2 regions of the Cupriavidus sp. WKF15 genome follow, and region 2 is predicted to be linked to the other one. Evidence: riboswitches for the same ligand, from Rfam matches in the RefSeq annotation. Region 2 holds a riboswitch; the other holds the start of a gene.
The links. Region 2 has a riboswitch for glycine ahead of CupriaWKF_RS24655 (D-amino acid dehydrogenase). Riboswitches for the same ligand answer to the same signal wherever they lie in the genome.
Positions count from the first base shown of each region.

Region 1: it holds a riboswitch for glycine, as region 2 does, so the genes downstream of both, gcvT (glycine cleavage system aminomethyltransferase GcvT) here and CupriaWKF_RS24655 (D-amino acid dehydrogenase) in region 2, are expected to answer to the same signal.

Region 1 covers NZ_CP119572.1:3,579,525-3,585,892, reverse strand. The annotation lists gene gcvP (aminomethyl-transferring glycine dehydrogenase) at 1-727, opposite strand, end outside; gene gcvH (glycine cleavage system protein GcvH) at 831-1,211, opposite strand; gene gcvT (glycine cleavage system aminomethyltransferase GcvT) at 1,316-2,443, opposite strand; glycine riboswitch at 2,542-2,675, opposite strand; glycine riboswitch at 2,697-2,785, opposite strand; gene CupriaWKF_RS16725 (glycine zipper 2TM domain-containing protein) at 2,848-3,084, opposite strand; gene CupriaWKF_RS16720 (UvrD-helicase domain-containing protein) at 3,356-5,452, shown strand; gene CupriaWKF_RS16715 (ABC transporter substrate-binding protein) at 5,761-6,368, opposite strand, start outside.
Region 2 covers NZ_CP119573.1:1,589,068-1,595,435, reverse strand. The annotation lists gene CupriaWKF_RS24665 (GntP family permease) at 1-407, opposite strand, end outside; gene CupriaWKF_RS24660 (sigma 54-interacting transcriptional regulator) at 696-2,183, shown strand; gene CupriaWKF_RS24655 (D-amino acid dehydrogenase) at 2,187-3,437, opposite strand; glycine riboswitch at 3,580-3,679, opposite strand; gene CupriaWKF_RS24650 (tripartite tricarboxylate transporter substrate binding protein) at 3,992-4,999, opposite strand; gene gudD (glucarate dehydratase) at 5,058-6,368, opposite strand, start outside.

The DNA of each region.
Region 1 (6,368 bases), on a different replicon from region 2:
GGTAGTCGGTCACGTCACCATTGACGCCCGGATACTGCAGCAGCACGCCGAACGCGTGGGCCGAAGCTGCGTCGGCAGCGGGGCCGACCTTCACCTCGATGCCCAGCGGCTTGGCGCGCGTGCGTACCACTTCCAGCGTCTGCGGCAGGACGTCGTCGGCCACGTAGAAGGTGTTCGACGCGTGCTTGTTCACGCGCTGCAGCAGCGTCATGGCCTCGGCTGCGGCGGTGCCTTCGTCCAGCATCGAAGCGTTGGCGATATCGAGGCCGGTCAGGTCGGTGACCATCTGCTGGAAGTTCAGCATGGCCTCCAGGCGGCCTTGCGAGATCTCGGGCTGGTAGGGCGTATACGCGGTGTACCAGGCCGGGTTCTCGAAGATATTGCGCAGGATGACGGCCGGGGTCAGCGTGTTGTAGTAGCCCTGGCCGATAAAGCTCTTCAGGACCTTGTTCTTGCCAGCGAGCTTGCGCAGCTTCGCCAGTGCGGCCTCCTCGGCCAGCGGCTCGGTGAATTCGCCCATCGGCATGCCGTCGCGGCGGCGGATGGCCTCGGGGATCACGGCGTCGATCAGCGCGGCGCGGCTGCTGTAGCCGAGCACCTTGAGCATGTGCTGCTGTTCGGGCGTGTCGGGGCCGATATGGCGAGCGGCGAAGGCGTCGCGCGCCTCCAGTTCGGCCAGCGTGGGCCGGTTACCTTGGGCGGCGGTCATGGGAAGCGGGGCGTTCATGGCAAGAACCTCGTTGGGGCGCGGCGGCAGGTGGTCAGCCATGCCGCCGCGCATCGATACAGTGGCCGGCCCATGCTTGGTGCAGGGGCCGGCGGGCGTGGCGTCAGGCGCCGACGCTGGCCTTGTAGGCGTCGGCCGACATCAGGCCGTTGACGTCGTCGCTGTTGGCCGGCTTGAGCTTGAACAGCCACGCGTCGAAGGCGTCGGCGTTCACGCTTTCCGGCGCGGCCGTGGCGGCCTCGTTGACGGCGATGACTTCGCCGGCCACCGGGGCGTAGATGTCGGAAGCGGCCTTCACCGATTCCACCACGGCAAGCGCGTCGCCGGCGCCAACCGACTTGCCCACTTCGGGCAGTTCCAGGAAGACGATGTCGCCCAGCGCGTCCTGCGCATGGTCGGTGATGCCGATGGTCAGGGTGCCGTCGGCTTCGACGCGCACCCACTCGTGCGACTCGGTGTATTTCAGGTCAGCGGGGAAATTCATGAGGGTTCTCCGGATTCAGATTTGTTCTTGATTCGGGCGCCTGCCATCGGTGGATGGGGCAGGCGCGACGGGCGACCGTTGTGGTGGGCCGGGGCGTTGCCGCCTCAGCTCACGAGTGCCTTGCCAATACGCACAAACGGCAGTTTAACCACAGTCGCCGCGAGTTTGCGGTCGCGGATCTCCACCTGGACGGTATCGCCGACCGCCACGCCCATCGGCAGGCGTGCGAAAGCGATCGACTGCGACAGGGACGGGCTGAAGGTGCCGCTGGTGATTTCGCCGTCACCGGCCGCGGTGATGACCTTCTGGTGGGCGCGCAGCACGCCGCCCTTGTCGCGCAGGATCAGGCCCAGGAACTGCTGGCGCTGGCCGGCGGCGGCGAGTGCCGCCTTGCCGGTGAAATCGCGCTCGCTCTGCAGGTCCACGGTCCAGGCCAGGCCCGCGTCCAGCGGCGAGACGTTGATGTCCATGTCCTGGCCGTACAGGTTCATGCCGGCTTCCAGGCGCAGCGTGTCGCGCGCGCCGAGCCCGGCCGGGCGCACGCCTGCGGCATCGAGCTTTTCCCAGACAGCGGCAACGCTCTCGGCGGGCACGACCAGTTCGAAGCCGTCTTCACCTGTGTAGCCGGTACGCGCGACCATGATCTCGCCGATAGCAGGATCCTGCACCACGATGGCGTTGAAGGGCTTGAGGGCGTCGGAAGGCTGAGTGGACGGGAAGGCGCTCCACACCTTGGCGCGGGCGTTCGGGCCCTGCACGGCAACGATGGCCAGCGGCAGCACGCCAGCCGGGGCCACGTCATCGCGGCGCGGGGTGATGGTCACGCCGCTGCCGGTGGCGTCATTGCGCGCGCGGATCCATTCGATATCGCCGAGCGCCGTGCTGGCATTGACGACCAGGCGGAAGCGGTCCTCGGCGAAGAAATATACGATCAGGTCGTCGATCACGCCGCCTTTCTCGTCGAGCATGCACGAGTACAGCGCCTTGCCCGGGGTCTGCAGCTTGTCGACGTTGTTGGCCAGCAGGCCGCGCAGGAACGCGCGGGTATTCGGGCCCGCCAGGTCGACCACGCACATGTGCGACACATCGAACATGCCGGCGTCGCCGCGCACCGCGTTGTGTTCTTCGATCTGGGAGCCGTAGTTGACCGGCATGTCCCAGCCGCCGAAATCGACCATGCGGGCGCCGAGAGCGCGGTGGATGGCGTTGAGGGGCGTGGCCTGGAGCGTCATGGGAATCCTCGGGGGCAATCTCGGTTGCGAAAACGAAAAAAAGGGTCATCCGCCGCAACGCTTGCTTCGCCCGAATGGCGTCGCAATCCGCTGCGGCGGATGACCCCTCTGTCCTCGATACCTGAGAGATTACGAGGCGGCTCTGCCTGATGGCAGGTCCGGTCCTCGCGCGCCCCTTCGGTGGGCACGCTCGCCATCTTAATGGCGGGTGCCGCTCTCCAGAGTGCGGCATGCATCGTGTGCATGTTGCATGCCGATCCGAACGGTCCGTGGTGCCTGAGAGTTTTCGGGTGATACCCCTTCGGCGGCGCAATACTGTGCGCGCTCTCCCGGTCGGATGCGCGCAATGTACGGGAGGGCCCTGCCTTTGTCAACGCGGCAGGCCCGCCCGCTTTCGTCACCCCTTAGCGGTGATGGTGGTTGTCGTCCGTGACCACGTTGCCGACCACGCCGCCGAGCGCGGCGCCGCCGAGGGTACCGACCGCACTGCCGTTGGTCAGCACGGCGCCGCCCACGCCACCGGCGGCCGCACCGATTGCGGTATTACGTTGCTTTGGCGTCATATCGGAACAACCGCCCGCGAGGGCCGCTACTGCCACGCCTACCAGTGTCGCCTTGCCAAGGGCTCGTAGAGTTCTCATGATTGGCTCCGGAAGTGACTTCAAACAGGCCCGGGACGGATCGGAATCCCTCCCGCCTACTCATTAGAAACCGCGATGTGCAGCCGGTTTTTGGGACTTACCAAGTGTTACCCCGGTAACATGCGCGCCAACCAAATACCGGTTTCCGCTGACAGAACCGCTTCTGTCGCGCGTGTTAACATGGCTGGCTTCGCGCCGGCCGCCGACATGCTGCGGCATGTTGCGTACCAGGCGCCTCCGCCGCCCCGCCCACGTCAGACACATCCCACGCATGACCCACGGCCTGAATGCCGCCCAATCCGAAGCCGTCCGCTACCTGGACGGGCCCTGCCTCGTCCTTGCCGGCGCGGGTTCGGGCAAGACGCGCGTGATCACGCAGAAGATCGCGCACCTGATCGAAGACAAGGGCTTCGAGCCGCGCCACATCGCCGCGGTCACGTTTACGAACAAGGCGGCCAAGGAGATGCAGGAGCGCATCGGCAAGCTGATGGAGGGCAAGACCACGCGCGAGGGCAAGCGCCTGCCGCTCAGGCAGCTCACGGTGTGCACGTTCCACTCGCTGGGTGTGCAGATCCTGCGCCTGGAGGCCGAACACGTGGGCCTGAAGCCGCAGTTCTCGATCATGGATTCCGATGACTGCTTCGGCCTGATCCAGGAGCAGCTTGGCACCACCGACAAGAAGCTGATCCGCGGCGTGCAGAGCACCATCTCGCTGTGGAAGAACGGCATGGTCGATCCGGAAGCGGCCATCGCGCAGGCCGCCAATGCAGACGAGCACCAGGCCGCGCTGGTCTACCGCAACTACGTGGCCACGCTGAATGCCTACCAGGCGGTGGATTTCGATGACCTGATCCGCCTGCCGGCCGAACTCTTCGCGCGCAATGAAGCGGTGCAGCTCAAGTGGCAGAACCGCCTGCGCTACTTCCTGGTTGACGAATACCAGGACACCAACGCGTGCCAGTACCAGCTGCTGAAGCTGCTGGCGGGCGGGTCGCACCTGCGCGCGCCGGCGTTCACCGCCGTGGGCGATGACGACCAGGCCATCTACGGCTGGCGCGGCGCCACGCTGGACAACCTGCGCTTGCTCCAGACCGATTTCCCCGACCTCAAGGTCGTGAAGCTCGAACAGAATTACCGCTCGACCGTGCGCATCCTCGAAGCGGCCAATTCGGTCATCGCCAACAACCCGAAGCTGTTCGACAAGAAATTGTGGAGCGAGCACGGCATGGGCGACCCGATCGCCGTGCACCCGATGAACGACGAGGAGCACGAGGCCGAATCCGTGGTGTTTCGCCTGTCAGCGCACAAGTTCGAGCGCCGCGCGCAATTCCGCGACTACGCGATCCTGTATCGCGGCAATCATCAGGCGCGGCTGTTCGAGCAGATCCTGCGGCGCGAGCGCATTCCCTACGTGCTGTCGGGCGGCCAGAGCTTCTTCGACAAGGCGGAGATCAAGGACATCTGCGCCTACCTGCGGCTGATCGCCAACCCGGACGATGATCCCGCCTTCATCCGCGCGATCACCACGCCGCGCCGCGGCATCGGCAACACCACGCTGGAAGTGCTGGGCACGTTCGCGGGCCAGGCCAAGGTGTCATTGTTCGAGGCTGCCATGATGGGTGGCATCGAAGCGAAACTGCAGCCGCGCCAGCTCGAGCCGCTGCGCGTGTTCTGCGAATCGATGGTGCGCCTGGCCGATCGCGCGACCAAGGACCCGGCCAGCGTGGTGCTGGACGACATGATGGAAGGCATCCACTACGAAGCCTACCTGTATGACGCCTTCGACGAGCGCCAGGCCCAGTCGCGCTGGACCAACACGCTCGAGTTCCTTGACTGGCTCAAGCGCAAGGGCACGCGGCCCGAACCGGAGGGCGAGGGCGAAGCCACCGGTTTCGACAATACCGACGGCTTCGGCGACGAAGGCAAGAACCTGCTCGAACTGACCCAGACCGTGGCGCTGATGAGCATGCTGGAAGGGCGCGAGGAAGACCCCGACGCGGTGCGGCTGTCGACGCTGCACGCGTCCAAGGGCCTCGAATATCCGCATGTGTTCCTGGTTGGCGTGGAAGAGGGCATCCTGCCCCATTGCCGCGAGGACGAGGACATGGGTGACGAGAAGATCGAGGAAGAGCGGCGCCTGATGTACGTGGGTATCACGCGTGCCCAGCGCAGCCTGCATATCAGCTGGTGCAAGAAGCGCAAGCGCGCGCGGGAGACATATTCCTGCGAGCCTTCGCGCTTCATCGGCGAGATGAAGCTGGAAGAGGCGCCCGCGCCGAAGGATGAGACACCGGCAATGAGTCCCAAGGACCGGCTTGGCGCGCTGAAGGCTTTGCTCGGCAATGGTGGCAAGGCGGCGCAGGGGTGAGATTTGCGGGAGGCAATATTGCCGATACCAAGCGATATGAACGGGACATGGCCCACGTGCCGGCGCGGGCCTAATATTTTCCGGCGTTGGCGCGGAGCTGTCCTGTGCGGGCGTCGGGCGTCGGGCGGTGACGCGGGAATAGGGAAGGGTTGGGGGTGTCGTGTGTTTCGCCGGCTACGCCGGCGAAACAGCGGCGCCTGCCAAGCACGACAACCCCACCATCACCCATTCCCCGCACTCCGCTTATCGCCTTGATCTCAGGAGCGCACGCCCGTGTATCGGGCCTGATACAAAGGCGCCACAGGGAACTACCGCGCGCCTGAAGCGGCCAGCTGCACGTAGCGCGAGCCGCGCTGGCCCTGCGTGAAGTCGAGCGTGAAATCGCCCACGTCGATGCGTGCCTGCAGCGCGCGCCGCAGTTCCACCGTGCCGTTGCCGTGCCACCCGCCCAGGGCGCGCACCAGCCACGCCGCGCCGATGTATCCGGCGATGGTCGCAGGCGAGGGCGGTTCATCGAGGTATTGCTTCATGCGGGCCACATGCTCCTTGACCACGCGCAGCGTGGCGGCCTGCGGGCCGGGGGCGACCTGCGTCAGCACCATGCCGCCCGGGTAGCCTGCGCCGAGCACTTCGCGCGCGACCGCAGGGCTGACCGCGGACAACCCGACCAGGAATCCGTACCAGCCTTGCGCGGCCAGCGCGCGGCCCAGGCTCGCATAGGCGAGCGTATCGCCCGCCACGATCACGGCACCCGGCCGTTGCGCCGCGATGGTGCGCGCTGCGGCGTCCGGGCTGCCGCCCAGCGGCACCGCGCGCGTGCCCGTCGTGGATTCCAGCCGGGTCAGCCACGATGCACCATTGCCGGACGCGGTGGCGGCGAACTCCGCCGAGACCGCCAGGGCCACGCGGGTCAGCC
Region 2 (6,368 bases):
ATATTGCTCTGCCGGTACAGCTCGGCCGCGAACGGATAGACCGCGAACACGACCACGAACAGCGACACGCCGCCATAGGTCAGCAGCGCGCACACGGCAACGATCACCGCGTTCGCGCGCGAGCTGCCAATATAGCGGATGGCGGCCGCGACGATCGAGCGCGAGTAGCCGGACAGCTCGATCACCTTGCCGAACACGGCGCCAAGCAGGAACACCGGGAAATAGAGTTTCACGAAACCGACCATCTTCTCCATGAAGATGCCGGTAAAGGCTGGCGCCACGGCCGACGGCTCGGTCAGCAGCACGGCGCCGAGCGCGGCCAGCGGGGCGAACAGGATGACGCTGTAGCCGCGATAGGCGGCAAGCATCAGGAATGCAAGGGCAGCAACGACGATCACAAAGGACATGAAGTCTCCGCGAGGATTGTTCTTGGTCTGGGAAATATAGGCCCCGGCGCCCGAAAGTGCCCTGCCAATTTCATTCATGACAGGCAGCGCGGCCAGGCCGCGCGTCCGGGGACCGGGTGACTTCGCACGGAGCATGCCAGCATTAAACGTGACGAATATGCCTCTTACAGCCAGTTTCCCTGCCGCTTCGACCCTGTCGCGTCTTGATTTCGAGACAGTGCGGGACATCCCGCCCATAAGATCGCGCTCGCTTGTGAGACTATTCGTCTCCAATTCGAGAATAAGAACATGGAAACACTGAGCGAAGCCGGGGACAACGTACTGGGCAACTACGATTCCGTGGCGCGCCGCGCGATGGAGTCGCTGTTCCGCACGTTCGAGAATTTCAGCGAAGGCACCATCGTGGTCGATGTGAACGGCCGCGTGGTGTGGATCAACAAGCGCTATGCGGCGCGCTTCGGCTTTGCCGACCCGCGGGATGCGATCGGGCTCGACTGCGAGCGGGTCATTCCCAACAGCCTGCTGCGCGAGGTGGTGGCAACTGGCAAGCCGATCCTGCTCGACATCATGGAAGCCGCGCGCGAGCCGATGATCGTGATGCGCCTGCCGATCAAGGACGATGACGGCAACACCGTGGGCGCGGTGGGCTTCGCGCTGTTCGACGAACTCAAGGCCCTGACGCCGCTGCTGTCCCACTACACGCGCGCCCGCGACGAGCTGGCCGCGACGCGCCGCACGCTGGAGCAGGCGCGCCGCGCCAAGTACACGTTTGCGAGCTTCGTCGGCAATTCGCCGGCCACGCTGGAGGTCAAGCGCCTAGCGCGCCGTGCGGCGCAGGTCGATGCGCCCGTGCTGCTGCTTGGCGAGACCGGCACGGGCAAGGAACTGCTGGCTCATGCCATCCATGCGGGATCGTTGCGCGCCGACCGGCCATTGGTCACCGTCAACGTCGCGGCGATTCCGGAAGCGCTGCTAGAGGTGGAGTTCTTTGGCGCCGCTCCCGGCGCCTACACCGGCGCGGAGCGCAAGGGACGCGTCGGCAAGTTCGAACTGGCCGATGGCGGCACGCTGTTCCTCGACGAGATCGGCGACATGCCGCTCTCGCTGCAGAGCAAGCTGCTGCGCGCGCTGCAGGACAAGGAAATCGAGCCGATCGGCTCGAACCGCATCATCCGTTCCGATGTGCGCATCATTGCCGCAACCTCGGCTGACCTGCCCGCGCTGGTCGAAGCGGGCAAGTTCCGTGCGGATCTCTACTACCGGCTCAATGTCGTGCCGATCTGCGTGCCGCCGCTGCGGCTGCGCCAAGCGGACTTGCTGCCGCTTGCCTACGCGATCCTCGAAGAAATCTGCAGGCGCACCGAACGCGACGCGCCGGTGCTGTCCGACTGTGCGCTCGCCCTGATGGGCGAACACGACTGGCCAGGCAATGTCCGCGAACTGCGCAACACGCTGGAGCGCCTGGTGATGATGCACGACGGCGGCGAAGTCGATGCGTCGATGCTGGCCCCACTGCTGGGCCGGCGCGCGGTCACGGCGCCGGCCCCTGCGTCCGCCCCGGTGCCCGCGGCGAGCGATACGCCGGCGCCACCGGGCTACGCCGACGCCATGGCGCAGTACGAGGCTGCCTACCTGTCGCAGGCACTGGCCGCTAGCCGTGGCAACGTACCGCGCGCTGCCGCGGCCATCGGCATCAGCCGCGCGGCGTTCTACAAGAAGCTGGTGGCGCACCGCGCGGCCGGGCGCATGGCGCCGGCCGGGGTGACAGAGGACTGAGGGTCAGTGAAGCGGATGGCTCGCGGCGATGGTCTGGGCGATCATCGCTGCCGTGGCGGCCGACAGCGTCCAGCCCAGGTGCCCGTGTCCCGTGTTGTAGAACACGCGCGTGGCGCGGCCACGCGAGACCCGCGGCATCATGTCGGGCATCATCGGCCGCAGGCCGGCCCACGGCACCGACCGCGAGGTCTCGATATCGAAGTTGCGCCGTACCCATGACACCAGCGGCGCTATGCGGTCCGCACGGATATCGCGATTGTCGCCGTTGAATTCCGCGGTGCCGGCCACGCGGAAACGGTCGGCCCCAAGCCGGCTGGTCACGATCTTGGCGCTCTCGTCGAGCAGGCTCACATACGGCGCGTTCTTCACGCTGCGCTCGTCATCGAGGTGCACCGTGATCGAGTAGCCCTTGACCGGATAGACATTGAGCCGGTCGCCAAGCATGGCCGCAATGTGACGGCTGCCCACGCCGGCGCACACCACCACCGCCGTCCCCGCGAACTCGCGTTCACCGCCAGCCTGCCCCGAAGCCACGGCGGCTTCCGACGCGGCCACGCGCATCGTGACGCCATCCTTGCGCAGGTCCACCGACTTCACGTTCACGCCATGCACGAACGTCACGCCGAGCCGCTCGCACGCGCGTGCGAGGCCGCGCGTGAACTTGTGAATGTCGCCGGTGGAATCGGACGGCGTGTAGTACCCGCCGTAGTAGTTGCCCTGCAGCGTCGGCTCGATCGAACGGATCTCTTCCGGCGTGACGGCATAGCGTTCCAGGCCGCCTTCCACCAGCATCTGGTTGGTGCGGCCCGCGGCCTCGAAGCTGGGACGGTCGTGATAGAAGTGCAGGATGCCGCGGCGCTCCAGATTGAAATCGATCTGCTCGCGCTCGGCCATCTCGAACAGGTGCTGGCGCGCGGCAATGGCCAGGCGCGTGGTCTCGATGGTGTTGGCGCGGTAGTTGCGCAGGTTGCCGACGAATTCACCGAGCCACGAATACTTGTGCCACGACGGGCGCGGGTTGAGCAGCAGCGGCGCGTCGCGCCTCATCATCCATTTGAGGCCCTTGAGCAGCGTGCCGGCATTGTTCCAGACCTCGGCGTTGCATGCGGAAAGCTGGCCGCCGTTGGCGAACGAGGTTTCCATCGCCGGATAGTGGTGACGGTCCAGCACGGTAACGCGATAGCCCTGTTTCGCGAGGGTATAGGCGGTCGTGACGCCGGTAATGCCGGCGCCGATGACGAGCATGTGAGACATGACAGATTGTCCTGAAGCAAGGATGAATTTGACCGTTGCCGGTCCCCTGCCCCATCTGTCCGCGGTACCTGAGAGCTTGGACATGGCCAGGCCATGCCGTCCCCTTCGGTGGGCGCGAAGCGCCTCTCTCCAGATCTGTACTTGCGACGCCACAGTCCTTGGTGCCTGAGAGTTTCCGGGGCGGTTGCTCCGTCGGCGCCGGACCTGCCTGGCGGCGTTCCGGTCTCTCCTGCGAGGTCGCACGGCGCCGGGGGTTGGTCCGGCGCCGCTTTGCGGCAGGCTTTGAACCTGGCCGCATGGCGATGATATCTGGAAGTGCCCGGGCGCGGGGAATCGGGTTATCCCTAGCAACGCCCAGGCCAAGGCCCTCAGATCACGCCCTGCGCCAGCATCGCATCCGCGACCGAAGTTCCCCGACAGTCAAAACTGCTGCAAACAAATGCGCGGCATCGCTCGCGGCCGGCGGAAATGACAAGGGCGGCCTCATGGCCGCCCTTGTCGAGGCACCCCGCTCCCTTGCGGCAGCGGGACCGGCAAGATGACTCGCCTGCCTACTACTCGATCGTGATCTTGCCCTGCTCGATCACCGACTTCCAGCGCTTGAGCTCCTGGTTCTCGAATTGCACGAACTGCTCGGGCGTATTGGCCACCACTTCGAAGCCGCTTTCAGCCAGCTTGTCGCGCATCTTCGGCTCGTTGAGCGCGCCGACCAGCGCGCCGTGCAGGCGGCTCTTCACGTCGGGCGGCAGGCCGCGCGGCGCAGCGACACCTTGCCACGAATAGACTTCCACGTCCTTCACGCCGCCTTCTGCCATGGTCGGCACGTTCGGCAGCACCGCCGCGCGCTTGTCGGACGTCACCGCCAGCGCGCGCAGCTTGCCGCTGCGGATATGCTGGATCACCGCGTTGATGTTCTGGAACGACACATCGACTTGTCCGGCGAGCAGGTCGGAGATGGCCGGCGCACCGCCCTTGTACGGTACGTGCAAACCCTCGGTGCCGCTCTTCTGCCAGAACAGGGCCGCAGTCAGGTGGTCCGACGAACCGGCGCCCGAGGTCGCGAAGGCGACCTTGCCCGGGTTCTTCTTCATGTAGCCGACCAGTTCCTGCATGGTCTTGGCCGGGAAGTTCGGGTTGGCCACCAGCACATTGGGCGCGCGTACTGCCACGGTGAGCAGGTCGAAGTCCCTGGCCGGATCATAGGACAGGTTCTTCTGCAGGAACGGATTCACCGCATAGACGCCGATCGACGCCACCATCATGGTGTAGCCGTCCGCCGGCGCGCGCTTGACGAAGGTCGCGCCGATCGCGCCCGTCGCGCCGGGCCGGTTATCCACGACAAAGGGCTGGCCCAGCTTCTCGTTGAGCGGCACGGCCAGCATGCGTGCGATGGTATCGGTCGAGCCGCCCGCGGGGAACGGCACCACCACCGAAACCGGTTTTTGCGGCCAGGCCGGGCTGGCCGCCGTGGCCGCGCCGCTCGCGACGGTCACGGCCGCTACCGCTGCCAGGACCATGCCCGCGCCGGCACAGCGGCGCAGCAGCGTGGAAAGATCGATCATTGTTGTCTCCTGTTGAGGTTTGATTGGTCGCTGCCTGCCGGGCCAGCCGACGCGTCCCTTAGCGGACCATGCAGGGCGCCTTGTTGTCGAACTTCCAGCCCGGGATCAGGAACTGCATGGCGATCGCGTCGTCGCGCGCGCCCAGGCCCTTTTCCTGGTAAAGCGCATGAGCGCGTGCCAGCGCCTCCATGTCGAGCTCCACGCCGAGGCCCGGCGTTTTCGGGACCTGCACCATGCCGCCTTCGATCTTCAGCGGGTCGCGCGTCAGGTGCTCGCCGTCCTGCCAGATCCAGTGCGTGTCGATGGCAGTGATACGTCCCGGCGCGGCGGCGGCCACGTGGGTGAACATTGCCAGCGAGATATCGAAGTGATTGTTGGAATGCGATCCCCAGGTCAGGCCCCATTCGGCACACATCTGCGCGACCCGTACCGAGCCCTGCATGGTCCAGAAGTGCGGGTCGGCCAGCGGGATGTCGACCGACTGCAGCCGCACCGCGTGGCCCATCTGGCGCCAGTCGGTGGCGATCATATTGGTCGCCGTGGGCAGTCCGGTCGCCGCGCGGAACTCGGCCATGATTTCGCGCCCCGAGTAGCCGTCTTCGGCGCCGCACGGATCTTCCGCATAGGCCAGCACGCCATGCTTGTCGCGGCACAGGCGGATGGCGTCCTTGAGCAGCCAGCCGCCGTTCGGGTCGAGCGTGACACGCGCCTTCGGGAACCGTTCGTGCAGCGCGAGGATCGCCTCCATCTCCTCGTCGCCGCGCAGCACGCCGCCCTTGAGCTTGAAGTCGTTGAAGCCATAGCGCTCGTAGGCGGCTTCCGCCAGGCGCACGATGGCCTCGGGCGTCATGGCCTCTTCATTGCGCAGGCGGAACCACGCGTTGCCGGCCTCCGGCTCCGTGCGGTAGTCGAGCGTGGTGCGGCGGCGGTCGCCGATATAGAACAGGTAGCCGAGCATTTCCACCGCGTCGCGCTGCTGGCCTTCGCCGAGCAGCGCCGCCACGGGCACCTGCAGGTGCTTGCCGAGCAGGTCCAGCAGCGCGGCTTCCAGCGCCGTCACGGCATGGATGGCAATGCGCAGGTCGAAGGTCTGCAGGCCACGGCCGCCGGCATCGCGGCTGGCAAAGGCGGCGCGCGCACGGTTGAGCATGGCCTGGTACTGGCCGATGGGCTGCCCCACCACCAGTTGCCGGGCATCTTCCAGCGTCTGGCGGATGCCCTCCCCGCCCGGCACCTCGCCCACGCCAGTGTTGCCCGCACTGTCGCGCAGTATGACGATATTGCGGGTGAAGTACGGGCCATGCGCGCCGGACAGGTTCATCAGCATGCTGTCGTGGCCGGCGACCGGCACCACGGTGAGTTCGGTCAC